Regions from separate parts of the Pseudomonas citronellolis genome, predicted to be linked through region 2. Evidence: riboswitches for the same ligand, from Rfam matches in the RefSeq annotation. Region 2 holds a riboswitch; each other region holds the start of a gene.

Region 1 (6,974 bases), 2.7 Mb from region 2:
TGGGGAACACGAACACGTTGGCCGCCCCGCCCAGCGGGCTGCCGGGCACCTTCGCCGCGGCCACCTCGGGAACGAAGGCGGCGTCGAACTGGATCTCGCCGTCGACGCACAGCTCCGGCCGGCGCTCGCGCACAAGCTCGCAGGCCTGGCGCACCGCCTCGGCGTCGGCGTGCCTGGCGCTGCCGTGGCTGGAGAACGAGAGCATCGCCACCCGCGCCGGCTCGCCGGTCACCTGCTCGAAGCTGGCCGCCGAGGCCAGGGCGATGTCCGCCAGTTGCTCCACCGTCGGCCGCGGCACCACGCCGCAATCGGCGAAGGCCAAGGGGGCGCCGCCGTCCGCTGGCAGCATGAAGAACACCGAGGACAGCGTGCGGTTGCCCGGCGCCAGGCCGACCACCCGCAGGCCGGCGCGCAGCACGTCGGCGGTGGCACTGAGGTTGCCGGCGATGCACAGGTCGACCTGGCCGGCCGCCAGCAGCGCCGCGCCGAACCACAGCGGGTCGTGCAGTTGTTCCAGGGCCTGCTCGGGGCTGAGCTTGTCCTGGCGCCGGGCCAGGTCCTGGGCGAAGCCGTGCAGCCAGGGCGAGCGCGCGGGATCGATCAGCCCGAGGTCGCCCAGGCGGATGTGCCGCTCCAGGCAGTAGCCGCGCAGGGCGAAGGGGTTGCCCAGCAGCAGCGGCTCGGCCAGGCCCTCGGCCTTGAGGAACTGCGCCGCCTCGATGGCGCGGCGGTCCAGGGCGTCGGGGAAGACCACCCGCGGCGGGTTCTGCCGGGCGGCCCGGCGGCAGTCGTCGAACAGTTTCATGGGGCCTCTCCCTGCACGCGCCGGCTCAGTTCCGCGGCGCTCGGCCAGGGTTGCCCGCGCAGGTGCAGCAGGCTCAGCAGCATGGCCACGTAGAGCGCGCTGGACAGCCGGTTGAGGGCGTGCAGCAGGTCCGCGCGGCGCAGCTTGAAGCCGGTCTCCATGAACACCTGGGCGGCGCAGATTTCCACCTCGCGGACCTTGGCCCGCAGCAGGTTGAGCAGCGCCGGCGCGCGGCCGTGGCCGCACTCGGGCACCAGGTGGTCGTGGCCCAGGTATTTCAGCGGCGCGTGGGACAGGCGGTGCAGCACGGCCTCGTCGAGCCCGCCGACGGCGAACCCGGCCAGCTCCTCGTCCAGCACGTCGGCGCGCATCAGTTGGCCGAGCAGCGAACGGATGTCGGCCAGCCAGGCGGCCAGCTCGGCCGGCTCCGGCAGCTCCACCTGCAGCCACACCGCCAGGGCGATGGCCGCGTCCAGCTGGGCGCGGAACTGCAGGCGCGGGTCGTTCTTAGCCACCAGTTCGTGGGCGTTCAGATGGGTCATGCCGGCGGGCTTGTCGGCCGGCGCCGAGCCGCACAGCTGGCAGGTCGCGGCGACGCGCCGGGCGCTGCCGGTCAGCCCGTGCACCGCCTGCAGGCACGGCGCGCCGTCCGCGTCCGGCTCTTCGGTCGCCCGGTACAGGCGGCCCTGTTCGTCATGGAACTTCAGCGACAGGTGGCGCTCGTCGATCAGCGCGCGGGCGGCGGGGGTCAACCGCGCGTCGGCGGGCAGCCGCAGCTCGGTGCCTTCGCTCAGGCCGTGGCGCTCGCGCAGCCAGCTTTCGGTGATGAAAGTGCTCATGGCCGCCTCACTGTTCCTGCCAGTTGGCCGGCCAGGCCACGTAGAGGAAGCGCACCCGGCTGGGGGTGCCGAACTCGATGGCGCTGCCCTTGGGAATGAACAGCAGGTCGCCGGGCTGGCCCACCAGGGTCTCGCCGTTCTGGCGGATGTGCAGCTCGCCCTCCAGCACCAGGTCCACTTCGTCGTAGTTCAGCGTCCAGGGGAAGAAGGCGTTTTCCCACTGCATGAAGCCGGCGCCCATGCTGCTGCCGTCCTCGGCGCCGACCACGTCGGTGATGCCGATCTGGTATTCGCCCGGCACGCCTTCCAGGCGGCCGAAGCGCACGCTGCCGCCCTTCACCAGCTTGATCCCGCCGGCGCCGGTGCGCGCCTCGAAGGCCGCCCGGGCCACGCTGGCGCCGCCCTGTTGCGCGGCCTTGCGCACCAGTTGGTCGACCAGTTGCGCATCCACTTCGGCGGGCAGCCGCGCCAGCACCTCGGCGCGAATCCGCGTCAACTCGTCCTCGCTCGGCCCGGCCGCGGCCGGTTCACTCGCGGCCGCCGCCGGCTCGCCGGCCACCCGCTCGACCAGCGCCAGGCCAGCCTGCTCGGCGACCGTACGCGCCTCGGGGGTGACGATGCAGCGCGGCAGCTCCACGGCCAGGGAACTCTGCCCGGCGGCGATGGCTTCACGGATGTCGTTGGCGGTAATCAGCTTCTTCATCTCAACAGGTCCTCGATCGGATTCCGTGCGTTCAACAGCGCGCGCAGGCGCTCGATGCTGGCGGGGTCGTCGCTGGCGGTGTGGACGATCGCGCCGTCGATGCCGTGGGCGCGCAGCAGGCGCTCGATGGCGGGCAGGTCGACGCCGGGCAGGTCGCACTTGCTGATCACCCCGATCAGCCGCTTGCCGGCGTGGATGTCCAGCAGCCCGGGCGGCAGCCGGCACTCCGTCGCATCGGCGGGGTGCACGTAGACCAGGGTGTCGACGTCGTCGGTGCTGGTGATCAGCGCGCGGTACAGGCGCGGGTGGCTGACGAACTCGCCGGGGGTGTCCAGCGCGCCGCCGGGGCCGTAGTCCAGCGCCTGGGTCTTGCGCGCCGCTTCGGGGTTGCCGCACAGGGCATTGAACAGGGTGGTCTTGCCGGCTCCAACGCCACCGATCAGGGCATAACGCGGCGCGTCCATGGTCAGCTCCTGGTCACCGGGCAGACGCTGTAGTCCAGCAGCCGGCCGAGGGCGGCGCAGGTCTGCGCCAGCGCCTCCTCCACCGCGCCGACGCTGCCGTGCAGCACCAGCGCGCCGCTGAAGCGGTCGAGGAAGCCGATGCGCACGTCGGCGGCCTTGGTGGCGAAGTCGCCGGCAATCATCGCGGTCTCGCCCGGGGTGAGGGTCATGATGCCGATGGCCTGCGCCCCAGGGACGCCGATCTTGCTCGACAGCTCCTCCTGGGGATGCGCGATCAGGTGCGCCAGGGTCACCTGCTTGCCCGGGACGAATTCCTGGATGATGCGCTCTTTGGACACGTGCTCCCCTCCTCTACTGCTTAGGAAGCTAACAAGTGCCCGGACGGCGGCCCTATCAAAATCCGGCAAAGTTTTCCGCCGCCCCGAAAGACCAGAAAACTCCTACAAAAACCGGCTGGAACGCCCGCGCGGCGCCGCATTGGCGGCTGCTGGCCGGAGCTTTCCGGCCGCGGTTCGCAGCGTGCTGAGTGACTTTGTCGCAGCCGCCGGGAAGCGCCCGGGCGCAGGCGGGGCGCCGCCATGGACGTGACGGACCGCAGAGGAAAGGGACGTCTGACGGACAGGTTCCGCATCGGCCCGACTTGCCCGGCCGCCGCGTTGTTCGTAAGGTGCGCACGTTTTCGTTCGAGGTAACGGGAAGCAGGTGAAAGGCCTGCGCTGCCCCCGCAACGGTAACCGACCGCAGGCCCCGTGCCTGCCGCGCTCCAATCCGCCACTGTGCGCCACGCATGGGAAGGCCGGGAGCGTGCGAGTCGGCAGCCCGGAGACCGCCCTCGACACGCATGACAGGTGTTGCGGAGGGCCGCACCTTCAAGCGCGGCCACTCCCGCCCTTGCCAGCCCTCCTCGAAAGTCCACTTTTGAGGAACCCCAGCGATGAAACTTTCCCGTCTTGCCCTGGCCGTCGCCGTGCTGCCCGCGGCGGCCTTCGCCGGCGACGATGCCGAACAGGCTTACCAACTGCCGTCGATGGTCATCACCTCGGCGCGCCAGGCCGAACCCCGCGGCCAGGCCACCGCGGCCAACACCGTCTTCACCCACGACGATATCGAGCGCCTGCAGGCGCGCAGCGTGCCCGAGCTGCTGCAGCGCGTGCCCGGCGTGCAGCTGAGCAACGCCGGCGGCCTGACCAGCTACTTCCTGCGCGGCACCAACCCCGGCCAGACCCTGGTGCTGGTGGACGGCCAGCGCATCGCCTCGGCCAGCAGCGGCATCGCCCGCCTGGACTACCTGAGCATCGACAACATCGAGCGCGTGGAAGTGACCCGCGGCCCGCGCTCGGCGCTGTACGGCGCCGACGCCATCGGCGGGGTGATCCAGATCTTCACCCGCCGCGGCGAAGCCGGCCTGCACCCGCAAGTGCGCCTGGCCGCCGGCAGCAACGGCACCTTCCAGCGCAGCGCCTCGCTCGCCGGCGGCGACGAGCGCACCCGCTTCGACCTCGGCGCCAGCCTCGACGAGAGCCGCGGCTACGACTACACCCGCGACAACGTCGGCGCCGACAGCGACCACGACGGCCAGCGCAACAAGGCCGTGCACCTGAACCTGGACCACCGCCTGAACGACGACTGGAAGGCCGGCTTCAGCCTCAACGACCAGCGCGGCGACAGCGAATACGACGACGCCTACAGCTACGCCCCCGCCGAGCCCCACGACGAGTTCCGCGTCAGCAGCTACAGCGGCTACCTCGAAGGCCAACTGACCTCGATGTGGAACAGCCGCGTGGAGCTGGGCCGCAGCTTCGACCGCAACAAGGCCGTCGGCGCCGCCGAGGTATGGAACAACGGCACCCTGGAAACCACCCGGCATTCGGCCAGCTGGCTCAACCGCCTGCAGCTGGATACCCGCAACCAACTAGCCCTGGGCGCGGACTGGTACGAGGACAAGGTCGAGGGCAGCACCGCCTTCGCCGAGGACAGCCGCACCAACCACGCCTTCTTCGCCCAGCACAGCTTCAAGGGCGAGGCCTTCTCCACCGAGCTGGGCCTGCGCCACGACGACAACGAGCGCTACGGCTCGCAGAACAGCTGGAACGCCGCCTTCACCCTGCCGGTGGGCGCCAGCCAGAGCTGGGTCGCCAGCTACGGCGAGGGCTTCCGCGCGCCGACCTTCAGCGACCTCTACTACCCCGGCGCCAGCAACCCGGACCTGAAGGCCGAGACCTCGAAGACCTACGAGCTGCAATGGCGCGGCGACTTCGCCGGCACGCACCTGGAGGCCGCGCTGTACCGTACCGAGGTGGACGACCTGATCGCCTGGGACAGCGCCAGCAACATGCCGCAGAACATCGCCAAGGCGCGCATCGACGGCTTCGAGGCCAGCCTGGCCCGTGAGGTCCTCGGCTGGCAGGCCAACCTCGGCCTGAGCATCCTCGACCCGCGCGACCGCGACACCGGCCACACCCTGCCGCGCCGCGCCCGGCGCACCCTGAGCCTGGACCTGGACCGCCAGTTCGGCGCCTTCGGCGTCGGCGGCACCTGGCGCGCGCTGAGCAACAGCTACGCCGACGCGGCCAACCAGGACCGCCTGGGCGGCTACGGCGTGCTCGATGTGCGCGGCAGTTGGCAGTTCAGCGAAACCCTGCGCTGGGACCTGAAGCTGCAGAACCTGCTGGACCGCGACTACGCCCGCGCCAGCTACCAGCGCCCGACCGATCCCATGGGCTTCCCCAGCGAAACCCTGCACTACAAGGAAGCCGGCCGCACCGCGCTGCTGGCGCTGACCTGGACGCCGGAGTTGTAGCCATCGCGGGCAGGGCCCGCTCCTACGAAGAGCACCTCGTCACGGCCCAGTAGGGGCAACTGTCTTGCTGACCGCGCCGAGGCGCTCTTCGTAGGATGGGTTGAGCCTGCGAAACCCATGCTGCCGTGGTGATGGGTATCGCTTCGCTCAACCCATCCTACGACGGCGTTTCTCCGCACTTCGAACGGACCTGGTCCACGATAGCCGGAACCACCGGCGCGTTTCGCGGATGAATCCTACGCAACCCCACCCACGCCATTCCAATGTAGGAGCGCGCCCTGCGCGCGATTTCGCGGGCAGGGCCCGCTCCTACAGGTTGCCGTGAGGCATGGCATTCTCACCCGTAGGAGCGGATTCATCCGCGATTCCGCCGGCAGGGCGGAGGCGCCCAGGCCAACCTTGGCGCCGCCGGGGATCGCCGTTAAACGGCGGATAACGCGGAGCGTTATTCGCCCTACGCATTCGCCATGCTGCACGGCATGTCCCCGTTGGGACAACTTGCGCCGAGGCGCGCTTCGTAGGATGGGTTGAGCCTGCGAAACCCATGCTGCCGTGGTGATGGGTATCGCTTCGCTCGACCCATCCTACGACGGCGTTTCTCCGCACTTCGAGCGGACCTTGTCCGCGATAGCCGGAACCACCGGCGCCATTCCAATGTAGGAGCGGATTCATCCGCGATTCCGCCGGCAAGGCGGACGGCGCCCAGGCCAACCTCGGCGCCGCCGGGGATCGCCGTTAAACGGCGGATAACGCGGAGCGTTATTCGCCCTACGCCAACACCCCGGCCAGGCGTCCCAGGGCTGCGCAATCCACGGCGTGCCAGTCGCTCAGTTCCGGCCAGGGGTTTTCCGCCAGGTTGACCAGCGCCGTGTAGCTGCCCGCCGCGCGGCCGCATTCCAGATCGAAGCGGTAGTCGCCGACCATCAGCATCTCCCTGGGCTGCACGCCCCAGCGCTCGGCCAGGTGCAGCAGGCCGTCGGGGTTGGGCTTGGGCCGGGCTTCGCCGCGGCCGAGGATGTCGCCAGTGGCGAAGCAGTCGCCCAGGCCGATGGCCTGCAGGGTCACCAGCGCCAGCTCGTGGGCGTTGCGGGTGAGGATGCCGAGGCGGTAGCCGGCCTCGTGCAGCGCGCGCACCAGGTCCACCGCGCCGGGCGCGGCGGTGGAGGCCAGCGCCAGCTCGCGTTCGTGCTCCAGCAGCCAGGCGTGCTTGGCCGCCGCCTCGGCCGCGGGCAGCGCCGCCAGGTGGGTGAGGATGTCGTCTTCCTGGGGAATGCCCAGGGCCCGCTTGATCGCCGGGAAGTCGTGCACCGCCAGGGTCAGGGTGCCGTCCATGTCGAACACCCAGTGACGGATCAGGCCCGGT
Region 2 (6,974 bases):
CCAGCCAGCCGAGGTGCGGGACCAGGGTCAGCAGCCAGGTGAGGAAGGTCAGCGGCAGCACGGCCAGGGCCCAGGCGGTGACGCCGTGGCTGCGCCAGCCTAGGCCGGGGGTGTGGTTATCGGAGGTTGGGGAGGTTGGAAGAAGAGCGCCCTCTCCCCGGCCCTCTCCGGAAGGCGGCCCCCCCTGAAGGGAGAGGGGGCTATCCGTGCTAACCGTCGACAATGGCACTCGGGCGCGATTGAAGCGGCGCTCCAGGCGGTCAGCCAGGCGGCCGAAGGCCACCAGCGGGTGCCAGCGCTTCGGCTCGCCCAGCAGGCCGTCCAGGGCCACGCCGGCAACGCTCAGCAGGGCCAGACTCATGGGCGTTCTCCCCAGTGATTTTCGTAAAGCAGTTCGTTCAGCGGGCGCGGCTGGCGCCAGCCTTCCAGGGCCAACATGGGCGCCGGGTAGAACTCCGCCACCGGGCCCAGGCAGAGCACCGCCACCGCCTCGCTGCCCGCCGGCAGGCTGAGCAGTTCGCCCAGGGCGGCGGGATCGAACAGCGACACCCAGCCCAGCCCCAGGCCTTCGGCGCGGGCCGCCAGCCAGAGGTTCTGGATGGCGCAGGCCAGCGAGGCCAGGTCCATCTGCGGCAGGGTGCGGCGGCCGAAGACGTGGGCCTCGCGGCCGTCCGCCAGGGCCGCCACCAGCAGCTCGGCGCAGTCGCGGATGCCCTCGACCTTCAGCCGCATGAATTCCTCAGAGCGCTCGCCCAGGGCCTCGGCGGTCTTCACCCGCTCCGCCTCCACCAGGCCGTGGATGGCCTCGCGCAGTGCCGGGCGGGTGATGCGGATGAAGCGCCAGGGCTGCATCAGGCCGACGCTGGGGGCCTGGTGCGCCGCTTCCAGCAGCCGCGCCAGCAGCGCCGGGGCCACCTCGCCGCCGCTGAAGTGGCGCATGTCGCGGCGCTCGGCGATGGCGCGGTAGATGGCCGCGCGTTCCTCGGGGCTGTAGGCGTGCTCGTTCATGGGCGGAAGATCGCGGCGGCGGCCGCCGGGTTCGACGGCAGGTAGAAGTGGATATAGGACGCGGTCAGGCGGCCCAGGCGGAACACCGCCTCGGCCACCGGCTTGGCGTTCGGGCAGGTGCCGCGCAGGGCCGGCTCCAGTTGGCTGTCCAGCAGCGAATGGTGGAAGGTGTGGCCGCGCAGCGGGCCTTCCGGCAGTTCCACCTCCTGCAGGGCCAGGGCGGCAAGGCGCTTCTGCAGGGTGGCGCGGCCGGGCAGCAGGCCGAGCAGCCGACCGCTGCGGCCCTCGGCGTCGGTCAGGCCATCGAGCAGGTAGAGCATGCCGCCGCACTCGGCCAGCAGCGGCTTGCCGGCGGCATGGTGGGCGCGGATGGCCTCGGCCATGGCGCGGTTGTTCTCCAGCTGCGCCAGGTGCAGTTCCGGATAGCCGCCGGGTAGATAGAGGCTATCCACCTCCGGCAAGTATTCGTCGGTGAGCGGCGAGAAGAACTTCAGCTCGGCGCCCAGCTCGCGCAGCAGGTCGAGGTTGGCCTGGTAGAGGAAGGCGAAGGCGGCATCCCGCGCCACGCCGATGCGCACGCCGGCCAGGGACGCTTGCAGTTCGTGCTCGGTGGGCGCCGCGAAGCTCACCGGCGGCGGCAGGTCCACCGCGCTGCTGGCGGCCAGGGCGTCGGCGGCGGCGTCCAGGCGCGCGTCCAGGTCGGCCAGTTCCTCGGCCTGCACCAGGCCCAGGTGGCGGCTGGGCAGCTCCAGGTCGGCGCTGCGCGGCAACGCGCCGTACCAGCGGATCCACTCCGGCAGGCTGTCGCGCAGCAGGTCGCTGTGACGCTGGCTGCCGACGCGGTTGCCGAGCACGCCGGAGAACGGCAGGCCCGGCTGGTAGGTGGCCAGGCCCACGGCCAGGGCGCCGAAGGTCTGCGCCATGGCCTGGCCGTTGATCACGCCGAGCACCGGCACATCGAAGGTGCGCGCCAGGTCGGCCGCCGAGGGCGTGCCGTCGAACAGGCCCATCACCCCTTCGATGAGAATCAGCTCGGCCTCCCCTGCCGCTTCCCAGAGCAGCCGGCGGCTCTGCGCCTCGCCGACCATCCACAGGTCGAGCTGGTGCACGGGCGCGCCGCTGGCGCGGGCGAGGATCATCGGGTCGAGGAAGTCCGGGCCGACCTTGAACACCCGCACCCGGCGCCCCTGGCGCGCGTGCAGGCGGGCCAGGGCGGCGGTGACGGTAGTCTTGCCCTGCCCCGAGGCGGGAGCGGCGATCAGCAGCGCCGGGCACTGGCGCGCCTGGGGCATCAGAACTCCACTCCTTTCTGCGCCTTGATGCCGGCCTTGAAGGCGTGCTTGACCAGGCCCATCTCGGTGACGGTGTCGGCGGCGTCGATCATGCCCTGCTGGGCGGCGCGGCCGGTGACCACCACATGCTGGTGCGCCGGGCGCGCGGCGATGTCGGCCAGCACGGCGTCCAGCTCCAGGTAGCCGTGCTTGAGGGCGATGTTCAGCTCGTCCAGCAGCACCAGGCCGACGGCCGGGTCGGCCAGCAGCTCGCGGGCCACGTCCCAGGCCTGCCGGGCTTTCTCGATGTCGCGCCGGCGGTCCTGGGTCTCCCAGGTGAAGCCCTCGCCCATCACGTGGTAGCGCACCTGCTCGGGGAAGCGGCGGAAGAAGGCTTCCTCGCCGGTGCTCGCGGCGCCCTTGATGAACTGCACCACGCCGGCCTGCATGCCGTGGCCGAGGGCGCGGGCGAGCATGCCGAAGGCCGAGCTGCTCTTGCCCTTGCCGTTGCCGGTGAGCACCAGCAGCACGCCGCGCTCGTCCCGGGCCTGGGCGATCTTCTCGTCGATCACGTCCTTCTTGCGCTGCATGCGCGCGCGGTGGCGCTCGTCCTTTTCCGGGGATTCGCTCATCGTTGGGTCTCCTGGCCGAAGGCGGCCGTGCTCGCGATGCCAAGGCACCGGGGCTGAAGGGGCGTGCGGGAGGGACGACGGAAAGTAGCCGCGCGGCGCGGGGCCGTGGCTGGAAGGAGAATGCTCATCTGCCTGATCGCTCCACCGCTCTCACCCGCGCGGCTAGTAAACCGGGATGACGCGGGGCGATCGGAGCGCGGCCTGGGCAGCGCCCGACGGCTTCCTGCGCGTCGTCGTCGCTACGGGCCGGTCTCCGGGCTCGCGAGTGAAGGTCACCGGACCTCTGCGGCTGCGCCTTCCCATGCCGTTGGCACAGTGGCTGTTGCGTCCGCGTGACTCGCCTACCGTTGCGGGGGCAGCGCCGGAATGACCGAATTGGCTCGGTTGCACCGGCTTCCCTGTTTCACCTTCGGCCATGGCCGAGGGCACCTGTAGCAGGCGCGCAGCTTAGAGGCAGGCGGGGTGGCCGGTCAATCGGAGGCGGCGATGGGTCGCGCCTGCTGCGCGGGCGCGGCGGCCGGGTCCTGGCGGCACCAGCGCAGCCAGATGAACTGCAGCTGGACCAGGGTGGCGCGAGCCAGTTCGCGGTCCTCGGCCGGCAGCCGGTGGTCGTTTTCCAGGGCCTTGAACAGCGCCACGCTGGCCGCCTGCAGGGCCTGCTCGCGGCCGGCGCGCGGGCCGCCGGCGAGCAGCAGGTCGTGCAAACACAGCAGGTAGGCGTCGCGGGCCCGGCGCACGGGGCCGCGGGCAGCGGTCAGGCGCGCGCGCAGGAACAGCAGCTCGTCGCCCAGGTCCAGCGCCAGCAGGCCGCCGCGCCAGCGCGCGCGGCGCTCGGCCGGCAGGTTCTTGTAGAACTGCGCCAGGCGCAGCAGGCGGTCGGCGCTGCGGCCGTCGAACCAGACCTCCAGCGGCGGCAACGGACCGCGGGTGAGCCGCGCGAGGTCGGCGAGGATGGCCGCCAGCACGCGGCGGTAATGGCGCTGCCCGGGCGCCAGGCGCACCAGGTTGAACACCAGCACGGCGAAGGCCACGCCGATCACGGTGGCCAGCGCCGAATTGAGGAAGTGGCCGAGGTCGTAGCTCATCGCGTTGCTCGGCCCGATGTTCTTCACATAGAAGATGCAGAAGGACGAGGCGATGGCGGCGATCGGCGGCCGCGTCATGCACAGCGCGGCGATGAACAGCGGCACGCCCAGCACCAGCGCCAACGCCGGGAAGCCATCGCACAACGGCAGTATCACCAGGCCTGCGACGCCGGCAAAAGGTACCGACAGGACGATGCCGCGCAGGAAGTTCAGCCCGGCGCCGGCCGGGTTGTCGCGGCTGGCGAACAGGCTCAGCACCACGCCGGTGATGGACACCGCGCCCAGGCCGCTGGGCCAGGCCGTGGCCAGCCAGAAGGCCGACACGCAGAGGAACGCCAGGGCGCTGCGCAGGCCGTAGAGCAGACCGCGTTCGATGTCGCGGTGCCAGACGATCACCCCCGGCGCGTTGCGCGGCGCCTCGCCGTAGACCAGCGCCTGCATGCTGCGCTGGGCCTCGCCGGCCATCTCCAGGGTGCGCGCCAGGCATTCCAGGCACAGGCGTTGCTGGGCGTTGTCGCGTTCCCGCGCGGCGGCGCCGAGGCGTTCGCGGCAGTCCTCGAAGGCGCGGTACTCAGCCTTCTCCAGCAGCACCATGACCTCGCGCCGCCAGGGCTCCAGCGCGGCCGCCGCGGCCTGGTCCAGCAGCCGCCATTCCCGCGCCACCTTGCGCGCCGCACGCAGCAGGCCCAGCAGGTCGGCGTTCAGCACCCGCAGCGCCTGGGCCCGGCGCCGGCCGCTCTCGCCCTCGAACCAGGCGTGTTCGCGCTGCGCGTCCACCGCCACGATGCGGCCCATGGCGCGGATCAGCGGGCCGCGCTCGTCGGCGCCGGTCAGTTCGGCAGCGGCCGCCTGCAGGCCGGTTTCCCAGGCGCCCCTGCCCTGCTCCGCCAGTTGCTGCTGCACGCGCCGCGGCCAGAGCACGATGCTCACCAGCGATGCGCAGAGGATGCCCAGGCCGATCTCCGAGCAGCGCGCCACGGCCTGGTCGAACACCGTCATGGGCGCGGCGCTGGAAGGCAGCGCGATGATCGCCGTGGTATAGCCGGCGAGCACGAAACCGTAGGAAGAGAAGTTCTGCAGCAGCGAAGCGCCGGCGGTGCAGAACGCCAGCCAGGCGGCCATGGCCAGCAGGAATGGCAGCGGCGCCTGGCCGAACTGGGCGATCAGCGCCACCGAAACCACGGCCCCGATGCAGGTGCCGAGCAGGCGGAACACGCTCTTGGCCAGCACCATGCCGCTCAGCGGCTGGCTGACCACGAATACCGTGACCAGCGCCCACTGCGGTTGCTGCAACTCAAAGCGGAACGCCAGGTAGAGCGCGAGAATGCCGGCCATCAGCGACTTGCTGGCGAACTGCAGGTCCGTGCGACGCGGGCGCAGCACGGCGCGAAAGAACTCGGTGAACAGCGAGAGGAAGGCAGGCATGCAGACATACCGGCAAAATCGTTGACCGAACTATTAAATAGCTTGCTAACAATGTCAAGAAACATCCTGTAACCGCCCTGAGTGGAAGGCGACGGATGGTCTCGTCACACAACTCCGCTAGACTCCGTGGGATGACCGAAACCGCTCAAGCCGGCCAGCTGCGCCTGGACACCTCCGCCTCCCCGCCCCTGCTGCAAGTCAGCGGCGACTGGACGCTCGCCCATTTCGCCGACCTGCAGCGCCAGGTCGGCGCCCTCGACGGCCAGCGGACCCACGCCGGGGGCTTCGACTTCAGCCGGCTCGGCGCCCTCGACACCGCCGGCGCCAGCCTGCTCGCCGACCTGATCGGCGCCAGCGGCCTGCAGCGCCTGGACGAGATCGCCGCCGAGGTGCCCAGGGAGCGCCGCGACCTGCTGCGCGCGGTGGGCAGCTCCATCACCCAGTGCCGCCTGCACGAGAAGAAGCCGCCGCCAGGCAACGCCCTGGTCGACCTGCTGGAACGCATCGGCCGCGCCATGGAGGTCTTCTGGAAGGACCTGGTGGGCGTGCTCGGCTTCATCGGCCTGACCCTCGAAAGCCTGGCGCGCTGCGCCCTGAACCCACGGCGCTGGCGGCCCACCTCGCTGGCCGCGCACATGGAGCAGACCGGCCTGGACGCCGTGCCCATCGTGGCCCTGCTGACCTTCATGGTCGGCGCCGTGGTGGCCTTCCTCGGCGCCACCGTGCTGAACAAGTTCGGCGCGGCCATCTACACCGTCGACCTGGTGGGCTTCTCGTTCCTGCGCGAGTTCGGCGTGCTGCTCACCGCCATCCTCCTCGCCGGGCGCACCGCCAGCGCCTTCACCGCGCAGATCGGCTCGATGAAGTCGAACCAGGAGATCGACGCCATCCGCGCCCTGGGCCTGGACCCGATGGAACTGCTGGTGCTGCCGCGGGTGCTGGCGTTGCTGCTGGTGCTGCCGCTGCTGACCTTCCTGGCGATGCTCTCGGGCATCGTCGGCGGCGGCGTGGTCTGCGCGCTGTCGCTGGACATCTCGCCGCGCATGTTCATGGTCATGCTGCAGAACGACATCGCCGTGCAGCACTTCCTGGTGGGCCTGGTGAAGGCGCCGGTGTTCGCCTTCGTGATCGCCGTGATCGGCTGCCTGGAAGGCTTCCGCGTCAGCGGCAGCGCGCAGTCGGTGGGCGAGCACACCACCTCGGCGGTGGTCCAGTCGATCTTCGCGGTGATCCTCATCGACGCCATCGCCGCGCTGTTCTTCATGGAGATGGGCTGGTGAGCGAAGAAGCCATCATCCAGGTCCGCGACCTGTGCAACCGCTTCGGCGACCACGCGGTGCACGAGCACCTGGACCTGGACGTGCGCCGCGGCGAAATCCTCGGCGTGGTCGGCGGCTCCGGCACCGGCAAGTCGGTGCTGCTGCGCGCCATCATCGGCCTGCGCCGGCCCCAGGAGGGGCAGATCCACGTGTTCGGGCAGAACCTGCTGGAACTGCCGCCGGAGCAGCGCTCGAAGATCGAACGGCGCTTCGGCGTGCTGTTCCAGAACGGCG
Region 3 (6,974 bases), 780 kb from region 2:
TCGCCGTGGTCCTGCAGGTGGCGCTCCAGCAGGCGGCTGGCGGACTGGAAGCCGAGGCGGTAGGCGGTGGGCGTGGGCAGGTTGCGCACGTCCACGGTGAAGAAGTTGCGCCCGGTGGGCAGCACGTCCAGGCGCCCGCGGCTGGGCGCGCCGCTGGGGCCGGCGGGGACGAAGCGGCCGTCCAGCCCGGCGAGCAACTGGCCGATCTCGTTGGCGCCGCAGGCATCCAGTAGCGGCGCCACGTTTTCCCGCAGTTGCCGGAGGACCAGCGCGCTGGCTTCGCCGGGGCCGTCGAGGTTGTGCTCGATCAATTGCAGGGCCAGCAGTTCCAGGCGCTCGCGGGTGTCGCCGTTGCTGCGCCAGGGTTCGTCGCTGACGGCTTGCAGCACCTCGGGACGCGGGCCTTCCCAGGGCTCGGCGAAGTTGCTGTCCAGCGGATCGCGGCCCAGTTGCAGGTCCGCCGCCAGGGCGCGCAGCAGGCTGGCGTTGCCGCCCTTGCCGTCGCCCCGGGGGATGCGCACCAGCGACAGCAGGGTATCGCGGCGCAGCTGGCCTGCCGGCGATTCGCCGAACACGTGCAGGCCGTCGCGAATCTGCGATTCCTTGAGGTCGCAGAGGTAGGCGTCCAGTTGCGGCAACCAGCTGTCTTCGTCGTCGTTGAGTTGCAGGCCCAGCTCGCGGTCCAGGGCGGCGGCGCGCACCGCGTCGAGGATTTCCCCGCGCAGTTGCACGGCGCGGCGCGGGTCCAGCAGCGAGGCGTCGTAGTACTCGTCGGCCAGGCGCTCCAGGTCGCGCAGCGGGCCGTAGTTCTCGGCGCGGGTCAGCGGCGGCATCAGGTGGTCGATGATCAGCGCCTGGCTGCGGCGCTTGGCCTGGGCGCCCTCGCCGGGGTCGTTGACGATGAACGGGTAGAGGTTCGGCAGCGGGCCGAGGATCGCGTCCGGCCAGCATTCCTCGGACAGGCCCACGCCCTTGCCCGGCAGCCATTCGAGGTTGCCGTGCTTGCCGACGTGGATCACCGCGTCGGCGCCGAAGGCCTCGCGCAGCCAGAAGTAGAAGGCCAGGTAGCCGTGCGGCGGGACCAGCGCCGGGTCGTGGTAGATGGCCGCCGGGTCGAGCTGGTAGCCGCGCGCCGGCTGGATGCCGACGAAGGCCAGGCCCAGGCGCAGGCCGGCGACCATCATGCGGCCGTTGCGGTGCATCGGGTCCTGCTCGGGCTCGCCCCAGCGCTCGCGCACGGCGCGCTGGTTGGCCTCGGGCAGGCGCGCGAAGCAGGCCAGGTAGTCGGCCAGCGCCAGGCTCTGGGCGCAGGGGCGCAGGTCGAGGTTGTCGAGGTCGTTGCTCACGCCGCCGAGCAGGCTGTGGATAAGCGCATCGCCAGTCTCCGGCAGGCCGACCACCGGGTAGCCCGAGGCTTCCATGGCGCGCAGGATGTTCAGCGCCGCGGCGGGCGTGTCCAGGCCGACGCCGTTGCCGATGCGCCCGTCGCGGGTCGGGTAGTTGGCCAGGATCAGCGCCACGCGCTTGTCGGCGTTGGCCTTGCGCGCCAGCAGCACCCAGCGCCGCGCCAGCTCGGCGACGAAGTCCATGCCCGGGCGGTGCGCCAGGTAGCAGACCACGTCGCTCTGGCTGCGCTCGCTGCGCCAGGCCAGGCCCTTGAAGCTGACGGGGCGGGTGATCAGGCGGCCGTCCAGCTCCGGCAGCGCCACGTGCATGGCCAGGTCGCGCGGGCCCAGGCCCTGGGCGTTGGCGCGCCACAGTTCGAGGTTGTCCAGCGAGCAGATGGCTTGCAGCACCGGCACGTCGCGGCGGAACGGGCGGGCCTGGGGCGCGTCCGGGTTGGACTGGGCGAAGCCGGTGGTGTTGATGATCAGCTCGGCGCAGGCCTCGTCCAGCAGCGCCTCGACCTGCTCCAGGCAGGCCGCTTCCTTGAGGCTGGCCACGGCGATCGGCAGCGGGTTGAGCTGCTGCGCGCGCAGGCTGGCGCAGAAGGTGTCGATGAAGCCGGTGTTCGCCGCTTGCAGGTGGGTGCGGTAGAACAGCAGCGCCGCCACCGGCCAGCCGGGGTTCCACTCGGCCTGCCAGTGGGTGAGGGTGGCTTCAGCGTGGCCGGGATGGTGCAGGGCGACGCGGGGCAGGGCGCGCGGTTCGTTCCAGGGATAGGCGCGGTCCAGGTACTGGCTGGCCAGGTTGGCGAAGAACTGCCGGGCGTTGTCCAGGCCGCCCTGGCGCAGGTACTGCCAGAGGCGTTCGGCCTCCTCGGGGGGCACGCTGCACAGCGCGCTGAGTTCGGGGTCGGGCTTGTCGTCGCCGGGCACCAGGATCAGCGTGGCGCCGCGCCCGGCCAGGGCCACCAGTTGCTCGATGCCGTAGCGCCAGTAGCCGACGCCGCCGTGCACCGAGATCAGGATGACCTTGGCGTGCCGCAGCACCTCGTCGACGTAGAGGTCCACCGAGGCGTGGTTCTGCAACTGCATGGGGTTGGCCAGGCGCAGGCTCGGGTAGTCGTCGGGCAGTGCGCGGGCGGCCTCGGCGAGCAGCGCCAGGTGCGAGTCGCCGCTGCAGAGGATGACCAGCTCGGCGGGCGTCTGGGCCAGGTGGGCGATGCCGTCGTCGGGGACGAAGCCGCCGGGTTGGGTGCGCAGCAGGTGCATGCGGGGGACCTCTTTCGCTCGGTCAGGAGCGCCCTCTCCCCAGCCCTCTCCCTGAAGGGAGAGGGGGCCGGTTCGGTGTGCGCGCGGACATTGTGCTTACCGATGGGCATGGCCCGTGCTCGTGCGCTGGCATATCGGCGAAGCGCCGGATCAGCCCCCCTCTCCCTCCGGGAGAGGGGTTGGGGGTGAGGGTATTCACGCCAGCGCGGTGCGCAACTCGTTGGCGATGGCGGCCTGGTCCAGCTCCTGGCCGATCACCACCAGGCGGGTGGCGCGGGTTTCGTCGCTCAGCCACTGGCGGTCGAAGTGCTTGTCGAAGCGCTTGCCCACGCCTTGCACCAGCAGGCGCATGGGCTTGCCGGGGATGGCCGCGAAGCCCTTGACGCGCAGCACCGCGTGGCGCTCCACCAGTTGGCCGAGGGCGGCGAGCAGGGCCTGTTCCTGCACTTCCGGGAGGTCGACGTGGAAGGAGTCGAACTCGTCGTGGTCGTGGTCCCCATGGCCTTCGTGGTCGTGGTGGGTGGGGCGGCTGTCGATGTGCAGCTCGGCCTCGGCGTTGAGCCCCAGCAGCACCGACAGCGGCAGCTGGCCGGCGCTGGCTTCGACGATCTTCACCGCCGGCGGCAGTTCTTCGGATACGTGCGCGCGCACTTGCGCGAGGGCGTCGGCATCGAGCAGGTCGGCCTTGTTCAGCACCACCAGGTCGGCGCTGGCCAACTGGTCTTCGAACAGCTCGTGCAGCGGCGATTCGTGGTCCAGGTTCGGGTCCTGCCTGCGCTGCTCGTCCACCTGCTCGGGATGCGCGGCGAAGGTGCCGGCGGCCACTGCCGGGCTGTCGACCACGGTGATCACCGCGTCGACCGTGCAGGCATTGCGGATTTCCGGCCACTGGAAGGCCTGCACCAGGGGCTTGGGCAGGGCCAGGCCGGAGGTCTCGATGAGGATCTGGTCCAGCTCGCCGCGACGCGCCACCAGTTCGCGCATTACCGGGAAGAATTCTTCCTGCACGGTGCAGCACAGGCAGCCGTTGGCCAGTTCGAAGACGCGGCCCACGGCTTCTTCTTCGCTGCAGCCGATGGAGCATTGCTTGAGGATTTCGCCGTCGATGCCCAGTTCGCCGAACTCGTTGACGATCACCGCGATGCGGCGACCTTCGGCGTTGTCGAGCATGTGCCGGAGCAGGGTGGTCTTCCCGGCGCCTAGGAAGCCGGTGACGATGGTGACGGGGAGCTTGGCCAGGGTTTGCATGGTCGCCTCTGCGCTGCGATGGCGGGAGGCAGAGGCGCGCGCACGGAGGTTCCGCGCGTCGGAAGCCGCCACCGGATCACCCCGCCCGGTTGTGGTAATGCTGGTTCGAGGCAGGTCTCCTGGCTCACGATCCGGCTTGCGCCTGGCCTTCGCCTTCCCGCCCGTGGGCAGTGGCATTCGAAGGGGTTTGGATCGTTCACAGTTGCGGGGGCAGCCGTGGCCTTGACCACGTTCCCTCTTAGCTCCGGCGCCGGGCCGGAGAACCTCGAAGCGGCAAAGGCTACGCAGTGCCCGGCGGGCGGTCAATCGCCGCCGGGCCGGTTGACGCTCTGCCTGGGCCGTGCTGTGCTGCCCGGCGATTGCCCGTGGAAGGATCGCCCGCGTGATACTGGTTGCCGGACTGGGGTGCCGCCGTGGCTGCGGCGCCGACGAACTGCTCGCCCTGCTGCGCGCCTGCCTGCGCGAGGCCGGCCTCGACGAGGCGGCGCTGAGCGCCTTGGCCAGCAGCGAGGCCAAGGCCCTGGAAGGCGGCCTGCGCGACCTGTCGCGGCAACTGCGCCTACCCCTGGAACTGCTGGATGCGCAGCGCCTGGCGCCATATGAGCAGCGGCTGACTTCCACTTCCGAGCGGGCTCGCCAGGTCACCGGCAGCGCTGGCGTGGCTGAGGCTGCTGCCCTGGCATTGGCCGAAGCGCTGGCCGAGGGCCCGGCGCGGCTGGTGGTGCCCAAGCGGCGCAGCGCCAACGCCACCTGCGCGCTGGCCATGGCGCCGGCTCTGATGGGATAGCGGGCTGGGGTAGACTGCGCCTTTCCCGATCCGAAGCGAAACGCCCATGACGGTCTATTTCATCGGCGCCGGCCCCGGCGATCCCGAGCTCATCACGGTCAAGGGCCAGCGTCTGCTGCGCAGCTGCCCGGTGATCCTCTACGCCGGCTCGCTGGTGCCCGAGGCGGTGCTCGAAGGGCACGGCGCCGAGGTGGTGGTGAACACCGCCGAGTTGCATCTGGAGCAGATAGTCGCGCTGCTGGCCGAGGCCCACACGAAAGGCCAGGACGTGGCCCGCGTGCATTCCGGCGACCCTTCGCTGTACGGCGCCATCGGCGAGCAGATCCAGCACCTGCGCCGGCTCGGCATTCCCTACGAGATCGTCCCCGGCGTCACTGCAACTGCCGCCTGCGCCGCGCTGCTGGGCTGCGAGCTGACGCTGCCGGAGGTGTCGCAGACGCTGATTCTCACCCGCTACGCCAGCCGCACGAAGATGCCCGAGGGGGAATCCCTGGGCGACCTGGCGCGGCACCGGGCGAGCATGGCCATCCACCTGGGCGTGGGCCAGCTGGAGAAGATCGTCGCGGAGCTGTTGCCGCACTACGGCGCGGACTGCCCGATCGCGGTGATCCACCGCGCCAGTTGGCCGGATCAGGACCAGGTCAGCGGCACCCTCGGAGACATCCTGCCCAAGGCCCGGGCCAAGGGCTTCAAGCGGACTGCGCTGATTCTGGTCGGGCGGGTGCTGGCGGCGGAGGGGGGCGGCGAGTCGTCGTTGTATAGCGCGGGGCATGCACATCTGTATCGGCCGGATTGATGGCAGATGGCTGGGGCTTGTTTGTAGGAGCGAGCTTGCTCGCGAATGGTGCCAACCGGATGCTCTGGTGCTGGGTGTGGCGCCTTTCCCTCTCCCCAGCCCTCTCCCTGAAGGGAGAGGGGGCTTGTCCGTGCCGAGAGGAGGAGTGGTTTCAGCCGGAAACCGCCGAGACAGCCGGCTAACTGCAGCACATCCAACTCTGCCCAACGGTCCCCTCTCCCTTCAGGGAGAGGGTTAGGGAGAGGGCGCTCTTAAACCCGGCCCCACAGCCCCCCGCCGTGGCGATGGCGTTTCTCCGCACCTTGCAGGAGCAACTGTCTGCTCCGAGGCGCTCTTCGTAGGATGGGTTGAGCTTGCGAAACCCATGCGGTTGCGCTGATGGGTATCGCTTCGCTCAACACCATCCTACGAAGAGCCATGCTCGCTCATCCCGTAGGAGCGGATTCATCCGCGATGATGCCTACGCCATCCAATCATCCGGCCCACGTCCGGGCAGGCCGTGGCGGATGTACCAGCGCACGCCCAGGTGCAGGCCCAGGGCGGTGCCCACTGTCAGCAGGATCGTCAGGGTTTCCGCGTCCATGGTCGCTGTCCTTCGTCCGGGGTCTGGTCTGACAGCCTATGCCTGCGGCAATCTGTCGCACAGATACAGATCCTGTCCGAATGTACGGAGCAGCGCTACAGCGACTGGATGATCCGCCCCAGGGTCTCCATGGCCTTTTCGCTGCGCGGCGTCCAGGGGTGGCCGTAGTTCAGCCGCAGGCAGTGGCGGAAGGCGCGGGTGGCGGAGAAGATCGGCCCGGGGGCGATGCTGATGCCCTGGGCGTGGGCGAGCTGGAACAGCTTCAGCGCGTCGATGCGTTCGGGCAGTTCCAGCCAGAGGAAGTAGCCGCCGCTGGGGCGGGTCACCCGCGTCGCTTCGGGGAAGTGCCGGGACACCGCGGCGAGCATGGCGTGCTGCTGGCTTTCCAGGGCGTGGCGCAGCTTGCGCAGGTGGCGGTCGTAGCCGCCGTGCTGCAGGTAGTCGGCGATGGCCGCCTGGGCCGGCACCGAGGCCGACAGGCTGGTCATCAGCTTCAGGCGCTCGATCTGCTCGTGGAAGCGCCCGCCAGCCACCCAGCCGACGCGGTAGCCCGGCGCCAGGCTCTTGGAGAAGCTGCCGCAGTGCATCACCAGGCCCTCAGCGTCGTAGGCCTTCACCGGCTTGGGCGCCTGCTGGGCGAAGTACAGCTCGGCGTAGACGTCGTCCTCGATCAGCGGCACCTGGTGCTTGCCCAGCAGGCCGGCGAGGGCGCGCTTGCTGTCCTCGCCCATGCTCGCGCCCAGCGGGTTCTGGAAGTTGCTCATGAACCAGCAGGCCTTGATCGGCAGGCGCTCCAGGCTGTCGGCCAGCACCTGCAGGTCGATGCCCTCGCGCGGGTGTACGGGGATTTCCACGGCCTTGAGCTTGAGCCGCTCCAGCACCTGCAGGGTGGCGTAGAAGGCCGGC
Region 4 (6,974 bases), 790 kb from region 2:
CGGGCGGCGTTGCGGCTGATCTGCGCGGCATAGGGATGGGTGGCGTCGAGCAGCAGATCGTAGCCCTGCCCGGCGATGAAATCCGCCAGGCCCTCTGCCCCACCATAGCCGCCGACACGCACCTGGCAGGCCAGGTCGTCCGGCACCTTGCCCAGGCCGGCCAGGCTGTACAGGTGACCGGGACCGAGGCGGCGGGCGATGGCCAGGGCCTCGCCGATGCCGCCCAGCAGCAGGATGCGTTTGCCGTTCACGGCTTGCGCACCGCCAGCAGGGTGATCGGCAGGGCCGCGCGCCAAGTGTCGAAACCGCCCAGGGGCTGCGCCTGGGCCACCTGCAGGCGCACCAGCTCGCCGCCGTGGCGTTCGCGCCAGCCGACCAGGGCCGCCTCGCTCTGCAGGGTCACCGCGTTGGCCAGCAGCCGGCCGCCGGGCTTGAGGCAATCCCAGCAATACTCCAGCACGCCCGGCACGGTGACGCCGCCGCCGATGAAGATGGCGTCCGGCGCCTCCAGGCCCTCCAGGGCTTCCGGTGCGCGCCCGGCCACCAGTTGCAGGCTGGGCACGCCGAGGGCGTCGCGGTTGTGGGCGATGTGCCCGAGACGGCTTTCCTCGGCCTCGATGGCGAAGGCCCGGCAACTGGGGTGCGCGCGCATCCACTCGATGCCGATGGAGCCGCAGCCGGCGCCGACGTCCCAGAGCAGTTCGCCCGGCTCCGGGGCCAGGCGCGCGAGGGTCACCGCGCGCACGTCGCGCTTGGTCAGCTGGCCGTCGTGGCGGTAGGCGTCGTCGGGCAGGCCGGGGGTCAGCGCCAGGCGCCGGGCATCGGCGCCGGCCACGCAGTCGATGGCCAGAACGTTGAGCGCAGCGGCCTCGTCCAGCGACCAGTCGGCAGCCAGGCCGTCGATGCGCCGCTCGCGCTCGCCGCCCAGGTGTTCCAGCACGCTCAGCCGGCTCGGCGCGAAGCCGCGTTCACGCAACAGCGCGGCCACCGCTGCGGGGCTGCGGCCATCGGCGCACAGCACCAGCAGGCGGCGCCCCGGATGCAGGCGCGCGTTCAGCGCCGCCAGCGGGCGGCCCACCAGCGACAGCAGCTCCACGTCCTGCAGCGCCCAGCCCAGCCGCGCCGCCGCCAGGCTCACCGAGGACGGCGCCGGCAGCACGCGCATTTCCGCCGCCGGCAGTTGCCGCGCGAGGCTCGCGCCCACGCCGAAGAACAGCGGGTCGCCGCTGGCCAGCACGCAGGTGGGGGTGCCGCGCCGCGCCAGCAACGGCGCCATGTCGAAGGGGCTCGGCCAGCGCCTGCGCTGCGCGCCGATGCACGGCGGCAGCAGGGCCAGCTGGCGCTCGCCGCCGAACACATCGCTGGCCGCCAGCAGGGCGCGGCGGGCGGTCTTGCCGAGGCCGGCATAGCCGTCCTCGCCGATGCCGACGATGGTCAGCCAGGGCGTCATGGGGGTTCCTCTGCGTTGCGACACTGCGCCGCCGGCGTTTCGACGGGCAGGGTTTTCAAGGGGTCGGGCAAAGCGGGCATAATACAGCCTTCGTCGGTGCCCATCAGGGCCGAAGAGGGAACGCGCAGGAGCCATCCAAGCGCGGCTGCCCCCGCAACTGTAAGCAGCGAGTCCACGCGTCATTGGCCACTGGGAAACCGGGAAGGCCGCGTCGGGCAAAGACCTGCCAGCCAGGAGACCTGCCGACGGGACCAGTCGCGTGTGCAAGCATCGAGCGGGGTGTATCGATGTTGTAGATCCTCCCAATCAGGGGCGATCCGCAAGGTCACCGCGACCCAGCCATGGTGACCCTGTGCCGAATCTGCCGCCTGTTCCCCCTGTCGAAATCCGCCCGTCGCCCTGCCCGGGGCTGCTGCGCGTGGTCGCTTCCGGCGATGGCGGCATCTGCCGCATCAAGCTGCCCGGCGGGCGCCTCGACGCCAGCGGCGCCAGGGCCATCGCCCGCGCCGCCGAACGCCATGCCGACGGCGTGCTGGAGGCGACCAACCGCGCCAACCTGCAGATCCGCGGCGTGCACGAAGGCGCCGGCGCGGCGCTGTCCGCCGAGCTGCTGCGGGCCGGGCTGGGCCCGCGGGTGGCCGCCGCCGACGACGTGCGCAACCTGCTGCTCAGCCCCGCCGCCGGCCTCGACCCGGCCCAGGCCCTGGATGTCGCGCCGCTGGCCGCCACGCTGCTCGACCTGCTGCAGGACGAGCCACGCTTCCACGGCCTGTCGCCCAAGTTCGCCCTGCAACTGGATGGCGGCGAATCCCTGGCGATGCTCGAACACCCCCACGACATCTGGCTGTCGGCCATGGACGCCGGGCGCTTCGCCTTCGGCCTGGCCGGCTGCCCGCCGCTGCGCGCGCAGGACAGACCCGCGCTCGCCGCCGTCGCCAGCGAACAGCTGCCGGCCCTGGTCGAGGCGCTGCTGAACCTGTTCCTCGACCTGGCCGGAGAAGGCGTCTCGCGCATGCGCCAGTTGCTGGCGAAGGTGCCCGCGCAAGACCTGCTGGCGCGCCTCGATCTGCCGCTGCAACAGGACGTGGCCGACTGGCGCCGCGCCGCCGTCGAGCCCTTCGCCCACCTGGGCATCCGCCCGCAGCGCCAGGGCGGCCTGTGCAGCGTCGGCGCAGGCTTCGTCCTCGGCCGCCTGCACAGCGGGCTGCTGCGCGAACTGGCCGATCTCGCCGAACGCGAAGGCGACGGCAGCCTGCGCCTGACGCCCTGGCAGGGCCTGCTGCTGCCCAACGTGCCGGCTGCGCGCGCCAGCGCCGTGCTCGCCGCACTCGACAGCCAGGGCCTGATCATCTCGGCCGCACAGCCGCTGTCCCGGCTGGTGGCCTGCAGCGGCTCGGCCGGCTGCGCCCGCGGCCTGGCCGACACCAAGGCCGACGCCCTGCGCCTGGCCGAACGCCTGCGCGCGCCGCTGCCCGCCGGCGTGCACCTGTGCGGCTGCCCGCGCTCCTGCGCCGCCGCCCACGTGGCGCCGCTGACCCTGCTGGCCGTCGCCGACGGCCGCTACGACCTCTACCGCCGCGCCCCCGGCCACGCCGGCTTCGGCCAGCCGCTGGCGCGCGACCTGACCCTCGACGCCGCGGCCGACCGGCTGCGCGATCCCGGAGCCCTACCCGATGCTTGACTACATCCGCGACGGCCAGGCGATCTACCGCCAGTCCTTCGCCACCATCCGCGCCGAGGCCGACCTCTCGGCCATTCCCGCCGACCTGGAAAAGCTCGCCGTGCGGGTGATCCACGCCTGCGGCATGGTCGACGTGGTGCAGGACCTGCGCTTCTCCCCCGGCGCCGGCGCCATCGGCCGCGCGGCCCTGGCGGCGGGCGCACCGATCCTCTGCGACGCGCGCATGGTCGCCGAGGGCGTCACCCGCGCGCGCCTGCCGGCGGCCAACGAGGTGATCTGCACGCTCAACGAAGCGGACGTCCCGGCCCTGGCCCGCGAGCTGGGCAACACCCGCTCGGCGGTAGCCCTGGAGCACTGGCGCGAACACCTGGAAGGCAGCGTGGTGGTGATCGGCAATGCCCCCACCGCGCTGTTCTACCTGCTGGAAATGCTCGACGCCGGCGCGCCGAAGCCGGCGCTGATCCTCGGCTTCCCGGTGGGCTTCGTCGGCGCCGCCGAATCCAAGGACCTGCTCGCCGCCGACAGCCGCGGCGTGCCCTACGTCATCGTCCGCGGCCGCCGCGGCGGCAGCGCCATGGCCGCCGCCGCGGTGAACGCCCTGGCCACGGAGGTGGAATGATGACCGGCCGCCTGCTCGGCCTGGGCGTCGGCCCCGGCGACCCCGAGCTGATCACCCTCAAGGCCCTGCGCCTGCTGCAAGCCGCGCCCGTGGTCGCCTACTTCGTGGCCAAGGCCAAGCACCGCGCCGGCCACGGCGGCAACGCCTTCGGCATCATCGAGCAGCACCTGGGCGACAGCCAGCAGCGCCTGCCCCTGGTGTACCCGGTGACCACCGAGAAGCTGGAGCCGCCGCTGACCTACGAGGGCGTCATCAGCGACTTCTACGACACCGCCGCCGAGCAGGTCGCCGGCCACCTGGAAGCCGGCCGCGACGTCGCGGTGATCTGCGAGGGCGATCCGTTCTTCTATGGCTCCTACATGTACCTGCACGACCGCCTGGCCGAGCGCTACCCGGCCGAAGTGGTGCCCGGCGTGTGCTCCATGCTGGGCAGCGCGGCGGTGCTCGGCGTGCCGCTGGTGTACCGCAACCAGAGCCTGTCGGTGCTCTCCGGCGTGCTGCCGGAAGACGAACTGAAGCAGCGCCTGGCGGCCGCCGACGCGGCGGTGGTGATGAAGCTCGGGCGCAACTTCGACAAGGTCCGCCGCGTGCTCCGTGAACTGGGCCGCGACGGCGGCGCGCACTACGTGGAACGGGCAACCATGCGCGAGCAGCGCATCGTGCCGCTGGACGAGGTGGACCCGATGGCCTCGCCCTACTTCTCCATGGTGGTGATCCCCGGGCAGAGGTGGCGCGGTTGATGAACGCCTCCCCCGCCATCGTCATTCTCGGCGCCAGCGCCCTGGCCACCGCCCGGCGCCTGCAGGCGCTTTATCCACAGGCGCGCATCCACGGCCTGCAGGGCCGCGTCGACGGCGCCGAGGAAAGCTACCAGGACTTCGGCGACACCCTGCGCGCGCTCTATCGTAATGACACCCCGATCATCGCCCTGTGCGCCGCCGGCATCGTCATCCGCAGCCTGGCCCCGGCGCTGCAGGAAAAAGGTGCGGAGCCACCGGTGCTGGCCGTAGCCGAGGACGGCAGCGCGGTGGTGCCGCTGCTGGGCGGCCTGGCCGGGGTCAACCGCCTGGCCCGGGAAATCGCCGCCGCGCTGGACGTGGCGCCGGCCATCACCACCAGCGGCGAGCTGCGCTTCGGCACCTGCCTGCTGGAGCCGCCGCCAGGCTACGCCCTGGCCGACATCGAGCAGGGCAAGCGCTTCGTCGCCGACCTGCTGGGTGGAGAAAGCCTGCGCATTGACGGCGACGCCCCCTGGCTGGCCGCAGCGCGCCTGCCGCTGGCCGAGGACGCCAGGCGCAGCGTGCGGGTGACCTGCGAGGCACGCCCGGCGCAGCGCGACGAACTGCTGATCCACCCACGGCGGGTGCTGGCGGAAGTCGCCGCGCCTGTGGACAACCTCGCCGAGCGAGTCCGCCAGGCCTTGCACGCGTCCGGACTGGCGGAGGCTGCCCTGGCCGCCCTGCTCGCTCCGCGCCGGTACATGGCCGATGCGAGCCTGGCCGAGGCCGCAAAGGCGCTCGACGTGCCGCTGCGCTTCATCGATGAGCAATCCTCGCCGGCGGCGCAGGATGGCATCCACCTGCGCCTCGCCGAATCCCCCGAGCAGGCCGCCGGCATCGGCCGCCCACGCGGGCGCCTGAGCGTGATCGGCCTCGGCCCCGGCGCCGCCGAGCACATGACACCGGCGGTGCGCCGCGCCCTGGACGAAGCCCAGGACCTGCTCGGCTACGAGACCTACGTGAAGATGGCCGAACCGCTGCGCGCGGACCAGGTGCGCCACTGCAGCGACAACCGCGAGGAGATGCAGCGCGCCCGCCACGCCTTCGAACTGGCCGCCAGCGGCCGGCGGGTGGTGGTGGTGTCGTCCGGCGACCCGGGCGTGTTCGCCATGGCCGCGGCGGTGGTCGAGGCGCTGCATGAAAGCAGCGACGCCGACTGGCACAACGTCGAACTGGAAGTGCTGCCCGGCGTCTCCGCCGCCCTGGCCGCCGCGGCCAAGGCCGGCGCGCCGCTGGGCCACGACTTCTGCCTGATCTCGCTGTCGGACAACCTCAAGCCCTGGGAAGTCATCGAAAAGCGCCTGGACCACGCCGGCGCCGCCGACCTGGCCATGGCCTTCTACAACCCCATCTCCAAGGCCCGCCCCTGGCAACTGGGCCGCGCCCTGGAGATCGTCCGCCAGCACCGCACGCCGGAAACCCTGGTGGTGCTCGGCCGCGACATCGGCCGCCCGGCCGAGGCGCTGCGCACGCTCACCCTCGGCGAGTTGCAGCCGGAGATGGTGGACATGCGCACCCTGGTGATCATCGGCTCGTCGCTGACCCGCCGCTTCCCGCGGGCCAGTGGCGGCGATTGGGTGTACACCCCGCGGTGGTATCGCTGAGGCAGGCCAGGCGGCGGATAACCGCGAACGGTTATGCGCCCTACATCATGGTCGGGTCTGGCGTAGGGCGCATAACGCCTACGGCGTTATCCGCCGTTTGGCCTTGGTCCCCGGCGGCTCCGGGGTTGACCTGGGCGTTGGCTGTGGCTTCGGTGTATCGGCGGATAACCGCGAACGGTGATTCGCCCTACGTCCCTGGAAGTTCGGCGCCCGCTTGCAAATGGCCAATGCGTTGATGAAAATGCGACGAATTATCATTCTTCATCTTTCCCGGCGCCCATGGCCTCCTCCACCCTCGACATCGACCAGCTGTACAGCGACCACCACGGCTGGCTGCACGGTTGGCTGCGCAGCCGCCTGGGTAACGCCGCGGATGCCGCCGACCTGGCCCAGGACACCTTCCTGCGCGTGCTGCTCAAGCAGGAGCTGCTGGAGCTGCGCACCCCGCGCGCTTTCCTGCGCACCATCGCCCGCGGCCTGGTGATCGACCACTGGCGCCGCGAGGAACTGGAGCGCGCCTATCTGGAGTCCATCGCCCACCTGCCAGAGGCGGAAACGCCCTCGGCGGAAACCCGCGAAATGCTCCTGGAACTGCTGGAAAGCATCGCCCGCCTGCTCGACAGTCTGAAGCCCAAGGTACGCAGCGCCTTCCTCCTGGCCCAGTGCGAGGGCCTACCCCACGCGCAGGTCGCCGAACGGCTCGGGGTTTCCGTGCGCTCGGTGGAGCGCTACGTGGCCGAGGCGCTGTTCCACTGCTACCAGGCGCGCTACGCCGAATGAACGCCAGCGCCGAACTGCAACCCGACGCCCGGGTGGTCAAGCAGGCCATCCAGTGGATGCT

What was found. Region 2 has a riboswitch for cobalamin ahead of cobO (cob(I)yrinic acid a,c-diamide adenosyltransferase). Riboswitches for the same ligand answer to the same signal wherever they lie in the genome.
Region 1: it holds a riboswitch for cobalamin, as region 2 does, so the genes downstream of both, PcP3B5_RS25990 (TonB-dependent receptor domain-containing protein) here and cobO (cob(I)yrinic acid a,c-diamide adenosyltransferase) in region 2, are expected to answer to the same signal.
Region 3: it holds a riboswitch for cobalamin, as region 2 does, so the genes downstream of both, cobW (cobalamin biosynthesis protein CobW) here and cobO (cob(I)yrinic acid a,c-diamide adenosyltransferase) in region 2, are expected to answer to the same signal.
Region 4: it holds a riboswitch for cobalamin, as region 2 does, so the genes downstream of both, cobG (precorrin-3B synthase) here and cobO (cob(I)yrinic acid a,c-diamide adenosyltransferase) in region 2, are expected to answer to the same signal.

The regions. Positions count from the first base shown of each region.
Region 1 is NZ_CP014158.1:5,931,241-5,938,214, forward strand. It holds gene PcP3B5_RS25965 (phosphate acetyltransferase) at 1-805, opposite strand, end outside; gene eutT (ethanolamine utilization cob(I)yrinic acid a,c-diamide adenosyltransferase EutT) at 802-1,644, opposite strand; gene eutQ (ethanolamine utilization acetate kinase EutQ) at 1,652-2,347, opposite strand; gene PcP3B5_RS25980 (EutP/PduV family microcompartment system protein) at 2,344-2,811, opposite strand; gene eutS (ethanolamine utilization microcompartment protein EutS) at 2,814-3,149, opposite strand; cobalamin riboswitch at 3,460-3,659, shown strand; gene PcP3B5_RS25990 (TonB-dependent receptor domain-containing protein) at 3,746-5,611, shown strand; gene PcP3B5_RS25995 (HAD family hydrolase) at 6,380-6,974, opposite strand, start outside.
Region 2 is NZ_CP014158.1:1,658,318-1,665,291, reverse strand. It holds gene cbiB (adenosylcobinamide-phosphate synthase CbiB) at 1-361, opposite strand, end outside; gene bluB (5,6-dimethylbenzimidazole synthase) at 358-1,008, opposite strand; gene PcP3B5_RS07570 (cobyrinic acid a,c-diamide synthase CobB) at 1,005-2,300, opposite strand; gene cobO (cob(I)yrinic acid a,c-diamide adenosyltransferase) at 2,300-2,911, opposite strand; cobalamin riboswitch at 3,139-3,359, opposite strand; gene PcP3B5_RS07560 (FUSC family protein) at 3,382-5,421, opposite strand; gene PcP3B5_RS07555 (MlaE family ABC transporter permease) at 5,553-6,701, shown strand; gene PcP3B5_RS07550 (ABC transporter ATP-binding protein) at 6,698-6,974, shown strand, end outside.
Region 3 is NZ_CP014158.1:882,586-889,559, forward strand. It holds gene cobN (cobaltochelatase subunit CobN) at 1-2,654, opposite strand, end outside; gene cobW (cobalamin biosynthesis protein CobW) at 2,850-3,902, opposite strand; cobalamin riboswitch at 3,995-4,185, opposite strand; gene PcP3B5_RS04070 (cobalamin biosynthesis protein) at 4,285-4,689, shown strand; gene cobM (precorrin-4 C(11)-methyltransferase) at 4,736-5,485, shown strand; gene PcP3B5_RS32305 (hypothetical protein) at 5,946-6,068, opposite strand; gene mapR (GntR family transcriptional regulator MpaR) at 6,164-6,974, opposite strand, start outside.
Region 4 is NZ_CP014158.1:869,462-876,435, reverse strand. It holds gene PcP3B5_RS04035 (cobalt-precorrin-6A reductase) at 1-251, opposite strand, end outside; gene PcP3B5_RS04030 (bifunctional cobalt-precorrin-7 (C(5))-methyltransferase/cobalt-precorrin-6B (C(15))-methyltransferase) at 248-1,450, opposite strand; cobalamin riboswitch at 1,528-1,711, shown strand; gene cobG (precorrin-3B synthase) at 1,803-3,131, shown strand; gene PcP3B5_RS04020 (precorrin-8X methylmutase) at 3,124-3,750, shown strand; gene PcP3B5_RS04015 (precorrin-2 C(20)-methyltransferase) at 3,747-4,490, shown strand; gene cobJ (precorrin-3B C(17)-methyltransferase) at 4,490-6,133, shown strand; gene PcP3B5_RS04005 (sigma-70 family RNA polymerase sigma factor) at 6,413-6,913, shown strand; gene PcP3B5_RS04000 (FecR domain-containing protein) at 6,910-6,974, shown strand, end outside.